3 regions of the Frateuria sp. GZRe14 genome follow, and region 2 is predicted to be linked to each of the others. Evidence: predicted binding sites of a transcription regulator. Region 2 holds the regulator's gene; each other region holds the start of a gene.
What was found. The regulator sigma-54, encoded in region 2, starts transcription at its own class of promoters, with help from an activator protein. The targets are predictions, from matches to a motif close to TGGCACGNGCNTTGC.
Positions count from the first base shown of each region.

Region 1 (2,258 bases), 240 kb from region 2:
GTCCGCGCCGATGCGTCGCGTCAACGCGCTGATCCGCCAGGTCGCGCCGTTCGATTCGTCCGTGCTGGTGCTGGGCGAGTCCGGCACCGGCAAGGAAATGGTCGCGCGCACCATCCACGAGTGTTCGCCGCGCCGCGACAAGCCCTTCGTGGCGATCAACTGCGGCGCGATCCCCGCCGAGCTGCTGGAAAGCGAGCTCTTCGGTCACGAGAAGGGCGCCTTCACCGGCGCGATCAGCACCCGCAAGGGCCGCTTCGAGATGGCCGAGGGCGGCACGCTGTTCCTGGACGAGATCGGCGACATGAGCCTGACCATGCAGGTCAAGCTGCTGCGCGTGCTGCAGGAGCGCGTGTACGAGCGGGTCGGCGGCACCAAGAGCCAGCGCTGCGACGTGCGCATCATCGCCGCCACCCATCGCAACCTGGAGCAGGCGATCGCCGGCGGCCAGTTCCGCGAGGACCTGTTCTATCGCCTGTCCGTGTTCCCGCTGGAAATGCCCGCGCTGCGCGAGCACCTGGACGACCTGCCGGTGCTGATCGGCGAATTCAACCAGCGCCTGGCCCGCCGCGGCCTGGGCAGCGTGCGCTTCTCCGCCGGCGCGGTGAACGCGCTGCACCAGTACGGCTGGCCGGGCAACGTGCGCGAGCTGTGCAACCTGGTCGAGCGCCTCGCGATCCTTTACCCGCACGGCGAAATCCGCGCCAGCGACCTGCCGGAGAAGTACCGCGGCCGCCAGGCCGTGGAGGAAGCGCAGGGCGCCTCGCTGCTTGCGCTGATGGACGGCGCGCCGATGCCGGCGTCGATGGCCGCCGCCGTGGCGGTGTCGCCCGACGCGACGCTGCTGCCCGAGGGCGGGCTGGACCTCAAGGACCACCTGGCCGACATCGAAGTGGGCCTGATCCGCCAGGCGCTCGACGTCACCGGCGGCGTGGTCGCCCACGCGGCCAAGTTGCTGCACATGCAGCGCACCACGCTGGTGGAAAAGCTGCGCAAGTACGGCCTGCAGAACAGCCTGGCCGCGTAAAGCGGGAAACGGGAAGGGGAACGGGGGCGTCGGCCGCGCGCCGGTTCGGCGGCCCGCGCATCCGCCGACATCCGTTTCCGCCCGGCCACTGTCCGCATCGCACGCCGCCTGGACCCGCACGTTTTCCCGTTTTCCGTTCCCCCTCCCCGTGGCACGCCTCGTGCAGTCATACCCCCAGAACCTGCCACGCGCCGGAAACCCGACATGAGCACGATCGACGTCAACAACCTGCTCGCCCAGATGCGCCAGATCTCCAGCCAGGTGCGTCCGGCGGAGACCGCGCTGAAGGCGGCGCCGGCGGCGAAGGCGGACTTCGGCGCGCTGCTGAAGGAATCGATCGGCAGCGTCGGCCAGAGCCAGCAGCAGGCGGGACAGATGGCGGCGGCGTTCGAGCGTGGCGATCCGGGCGCGGACCTGGGCCGCACGATGGTGGCGATCCAGAAGGCCGACCTCTCGCTGCGCACGATGACCGAAGTGCGCAACAAGCTGGTCGATGCCTACAAGGAAATCATGAACATGCCGGTCTGACCGCCGGCAACACGTTCTCCCCTTTGCTTTACGGATGATTCGTTCCCATGGCTGACAACGCCATCGCCACCACTGACAGCTCTGCCAACCGCTTCGATCTCAAGCAGCTTGCGCGCAGCCCGGCCTCGCGCCAGTTGCTGCTGCTGGTCGGCATGGCCGCGGCCGTGGCGCTGGGCGTGGCAGTGGTGCTGTGGTCGCGCGGACCCAACTGGGGCCTGCTCTACGCGGGCCTCGGCCAGCAGGACGCCGCGGCGATCACGCAGGCGCTGCAGTCGACCAACACGCCCTACCAGCTCGGCAACGACGGCAGCTCGATCATGGTGCCGGCCTCGGACCTCGCTGCGGTACGCCTGCGCCTGGCCGGGCAGGGGCTGCCGCAGGGCACCGCCACCAACTCCGTGCCGCAAGCCGATTCGCCGTTCGGCATGAGCGACCTGGCCGAGCGCACGCGCTACCAGCAGATGCTCGAGACCGACCTGGGCAACACCATCGGCAGCCTGCAGGGCGTGCGCGCCGCGCGCGTGCACCTGGCGCTGGCCAAGCCCTCGGCGTTCATCCGCGACAGCCGCGAGGCCAGTGCCTCGGTGCTGGTCACGCTCTATCCGGGACGGCAACTGGACGCGAGCCAGGTGGCCGCGATCGTGCATCTGGTCGCCGCCTCGGTGCCGGACCTGGACGCCAAGCAGGTGTCGGTGATCGACCAGCA
Region 1 is NZ_JBHZGJ010000001.1:971,963-974,220, forward strand. Features, by position in the region: gene ACFWZ1_RS04325 (sigma-54 dependent transcriptional regulator) at 1-1,024, shown strand, start outside; gene fliE (flagellar hook-basal body complex protein FliE) at 1,229-1,552, shown strand; gene fliF (flagellar basal-body MS-ring/collar protein FliF) at 1,600-2,258, shown strand, end outside.
Region 1: the regulator sigma-54 is predicted to act here: its motif matches at 1,174-1,188, upstream of fliE (flagellar hook-basal body complex protein FliE).

Region 2 (2,258 bases):
ACGAGCTCAAGATCGCCCATATCGCCGGCCAGAAAGGCATCAGCCTCTCCGGTGGCGAGCGCCGCCGCGTCGAAATCGCCCGCGCGCTGGCCGCGCAGCCGCGCTACATGTTGCTGGACGAGCCGTTCGCCGGCGTCGACCCGATTTCGGTGGGCGAGATCCAGCGCATCGTGCGGCACCTGAAGGAACGCGGCATCGGCGTCCTGATCACCGACCACAACGTGCGCGAGACGCTGGGCATCTGCGATCGCGCCTACATCCTGAACGACGGCGAGGTGCTCTCGCGCGGCACGCCGGCGCACATCCTCGCCGACGAAAAGGTGCGCGAGGTCTACCTGGGACGCGAATTCAAGCTCTGAAGCGGTGATGTGACGCACGGCCCGTCGAAGCCTGCCATCGCTATGGTCGCGTCACACCCACCGGGGTAGGATGACCGCAAGTCTCTCCGCAACGGCTGGCATGAAACCCGGGCTCCAGTTCCGACTCAACCAACAGCTCACCCTGACGCCGCAGTTGCAGCAGGCGATCCGGCTGTTGCAGCTGTCGCAGCTGGAGCTGGAAGCGGAACTGCGCCAGATCGCCGAGGGCAACCCGCTGCTGGAGTTCGAGGAGGAATCGGCGCCGGGCGAAACCGAGGAAGAGAGTTTCTCCGCCGCCCCGGCCGAAGCGCCGACCGTCGACCACAACGCGGACGACGTCGCGGACTGGGGCGAAACCGACACGCCAGCCGAGGCGCCGATCGATTTCTCGCTCGGCAGCAGCGCGCCCTCCGGCAGCCGCGGCGATGAGGATTTCGAACCGCAGAACGCCGCGCCCGAGACCTTGCAGGAACACCTGCTGTGGCAGTTGAACCTCTCGCCGTTCAACACGCGCCAGCGGCTGATCGCGACGGTCATCATCGATGCGCTCAACGCCGACGGCTACCTTGCCGAAGGCATCGAAGGCGTGCTCGCCGCGCTGCCGGCGGACCTCGACGCGACGATCGATGAAATCGAGACGGTGCGTCGCCAGTTGCAGCGTTTCGATCCCACCGGGATCGCCAGCCTGGACCTGCGCGACTGCCTGCGCGTGCAGCTGGAGCAGTTCGATGCCGATACGCCGCATCGCGGGCTCGCTCTGCAGATCGTCGCCGGCGAGCTCGAACTGCTCGCACGCAACGACGTCGCCAAGCTCGCGCGCAAGCTGCGCGCGAGCGAGGAAGACGTCGCAGCCGCGGCGCTGCTGATCCGCAGCCTGGACCCGCGTCCCGGCGCCGCGCTGGACGCGACGCCGGTCGAGTACGTGGCGCCGGACGTCTACGCCTACAAGGAAGGCAACCGCTGGAAGGTCAGCCTCAATCCCGACTGCCAGCCGCGGCTGGGCCTCAACCAGCACTACTGCAGCCTGATCGCGCAGGCGCGCGGCGAGGACGCCAGCTGGATGCGCGGCCAATTGCAGGAGGCGCGCTGGCTGATCAAGAGCCTGGAGTCGCGCGCCGAAACGTTGCTGAAGGTTGCCGATGCGATCGTGCGCCGCCAGAGCGCCTTCCTCGACTACGGCCCGGAAGCGATGCACCCGCTGGTCCTGCGCGAAGTCGCTGAAGAGGTCGGCATGCACGAATCGACCATCTCGCGCGTGACCACGCGCAAGTACATCCACACGCCGCGCGGCACTTTCGAACTGAAGTACTTCTTCTCCAGTGGCGTCTCCACCGAAGATGGCGGCGGCGCTTCGGCCACGGCCATCCAGGCGATGATCAAGAAGCTCATCGACGGCGAGGACACACGCAAGCCCTTGTCCGACCAGGCCCTGGCCGAGGAGCTCAACCGCAAGGGCATCCAGGTCGCGCGTCGCACCGTGGCCAAGTACCGCGAGGCTCTGCGCATCCCCAGCTCGAGCGAGCGACAACGCGCCGGCTGACCGGCGCCTGAAACCCACCACTTGGAACCGGCCCGAACGATCCCATACCGAATGAAGACCGGCATGCCGGCACCAATCACCGGCATGCGAACCCGCCGCCCCACGGCGGCCTGTACCAGAGGAGGCGCCCCATGCAGTTCCAACTCACCGGCCAGCAGATCGAAGTCACCCCCGCCCTGCGTGCGCATGCCGAATCCCGGCTCGATCGCCTGACCCGCCTCGACGAAAGGTGCCTGGGCCTGAGCATGGTGCTGTCGATCGACAAGCTGCAGCACTGCGCCGACGCCACTCTCAGCACCACGGGCGCCGCCCTGCATGCGGCGGCCTGCGGCGCCGACATGTATGCCTCCATCGACATG
Region 2 is NZ_JBHZGJ010000001.1:730,259-732,516, reverse strand. Features, by position in the region: gene lptB (LPS export ABC transporter ATP-binding protein) at 1-359, shown strand, start outside; gene ACFWZ1_RS03215 (RNA polymerase factor sigma-54) at 460-1,899, shown strand; gene hpf (ribosome hibernation-promoting factor, HPF/YfiA family) at 2,031-2,258, shown strand, end outside.

Region 3 (2,258 bases), 220 kb from region 2:
ATCGCCGGCAGCTGCGACTACCGCGGGCAGACCATCCCGGTGATCGACCTGGCTGCCGCGCTGGGCTATCCGGCGCTGGTCGCCGAGCCGTCCGCGCACCTGATGGTCACCGAGTTCAGCCGCACGGTGCAGGGCTTCCTGGTGTCCGACCTCAGGAACATGGTGCATTGCGAGGGCGAGTCGCTGGTCGCGCCGAGCGCCGCGCTCGGCTTCGGACCGCGCGTCAACGCGGTGACCCGGATCAACGGTGCGCTGGTGGCGGTGGTCGACGTGGAACACGTGCTGGCGAGCATCGACGGCGCACCGGGCGAGCTCTCCACCCAGATGCAGCGCGCCGCAGGCGCCCACACGCTGCGCCCGCGCCGCGTGCTGGTGGCGGACGATTCGGTGGTCGCGCGCCGCCGCCTGATCAGCATCTTCCAGCAGATGAACATCGAATGCGTGGTGGCGCAGGACGGACGCGAGGCGCTCGATCGGCTGACCGAGCTGGCTGCGGCGCCGCCGGGGGAGGGCGTCAACCTGGTGGTGTCCGACATCGAGATGCCGCGGCTAGACGGCTATGCGCTGACCCGCGCCATCCGCGAAACGCCCACGCTGCGGCGCCTGAAGGTGGTGCTGCACAGCTCGCTGAGCGGCCTGTTCAACGAGGCGATGGTGCGCGAGGTCAACGCCGACCGTTTCATCGCCAAGTTCCAGCCGGACCTGCTGGCGCAGGCGGTCATCGACCTGCTGCCCGAGGAAGGGCTCGCCTAGGGTAGGCGTCAGCCAACCGTTTCCGGCGGCCTGACGGTCGGCTTCAGGCCCGCCCTGAAGGACCGTCGGAAAACCGACTCCGCGCCGGGGACGTAAACCCCGGCGCCCGCGCAAAGCCAGCTGCGGCGAGGCTTCGCGCCCCCATGGCACACAACTTGCCTCAAGCCCCGTGCGGACACATCGACCGCGGAGGCAAGCGATGAGCCAACCCATCGACAACCTGTTCGGCATGCACACCGGCGCGCTCGCGCTGTGGCAGCGCCGTACCGAAGTGCTGGCCAGCAACCTGGCCAACGCCGACACGCCCGGCTACCTCGCCCGCGACGTCGACTTCCGCAAGGCACTGGCCGCCGCCGGCGGCAACGGCGACGGCAACCTGCCGCTGGCCGCGCCGACCCAGGGCCAGATCGATCCGGTGGCGCAGGCGCGCGACACGCTGTCCTATCGCGTGCCGACCCAGCCGAGCATGGACGGCAACACCGTCGACGCCCAGCAGGAACAGGCCGCCTTCGCCGCCAACAGCGTCCACTACCAGGCAAGCATGGCCTTCATCACCGCGCAGATCCGCATGTTGCGGACCGCGATCACCGGAGGCCAGGGCTGATGTCGCTTTTCAACGTCTTCAACGTCGCCGGCTCCGGCATGGCGGCGCAGTCCACCCGGCTCAACACCGTGGCCAGCAACCTGGCCAATGCCGACAGCGTGGCGAGCACGCCCGATGCCGCCTACCGCGCCAAGGAGCCGCTGTTCGCGGCGATCCGCAACGGGCTGGACGGCCAGCCGGCCGAAGCCGGCAGCGAGGGCGTCAAGGTGCTCGGCGTCACCGAAAGCCCGAACGCGATCACCAGCCGCTACGAGCCGGGCAACCCGCTGGCCGATGCCGACGGCTATGTCTACCAGAGCAACGTCAACCCGGTGGACGAGCTGGTCAACATGATTTCCGCCTCGCGTTCGTACCAGAACAACGTCGAGGTGATGAACACCGCGCGCCAGCTGATGCAGAAGACGCTGGACCTCGGAAAGTAAGGAGCGGCCATGAGCGACCTCGCAATCAACTCCAGCAACGCCGCCGGCACCGCCGGCGCGCTGGGCCAGACCAAGACGCTGAGCCAGGCCGACTTCCTGAGCCTGCTGATCCAGCAGATGCGCAACCAGGATCCGACCCAGCCGATGGATTCCTCGCAGATGGTCAGCCAGCTGGCGCAGATCAACCAGGTCTCGGCCACGCAGAACCTGCAGACCTCCTTCGACGCGTTGTCGCAGTCGATGCAGGGCAACCAGTTGCTGCAGGCCTCCAGCATGGTCGGGCGCAACGTCACCGTGCCCTCGGCGGTCGGTCGCCTGCAGGGCGGAAGCCTCGATGGTGCCGTGAACGTGCCCGATGGCGGCGGCCGCACGCTGGTGCAGATCGTCGACAACGCCGGCGACGTGGTGCGCACGATCGACCTGGGCACGCAGACCGCGGGTCTGGCCGACTTCCACTGGGACGGCACCGGCAACGACGG
Region 3 is NZ_JBHZGJ010000001.1:954,663-956,920, forward strand. Features, by position in the region: gene ACFWZ1_RS04240 (chemotaxis protein) at 1-753, shown strand, start outside; gene flgB (flagellar basal body rod protein FlgB) at 953-1,357, shown strand; gene flgC (flagellar basal body rod protein FlgC) at 1,357-1,779, shown strand; gene ACFWZ1_RS04255 (flagellar hook assembly protein FlgD) at 1,789-2,258, shown strand, end outside.
Region 3: the regulator sigma-54 is predicted to act here: its motif matches at 898-912, upstream of flgB (flagellar basal body rod protein FlgB).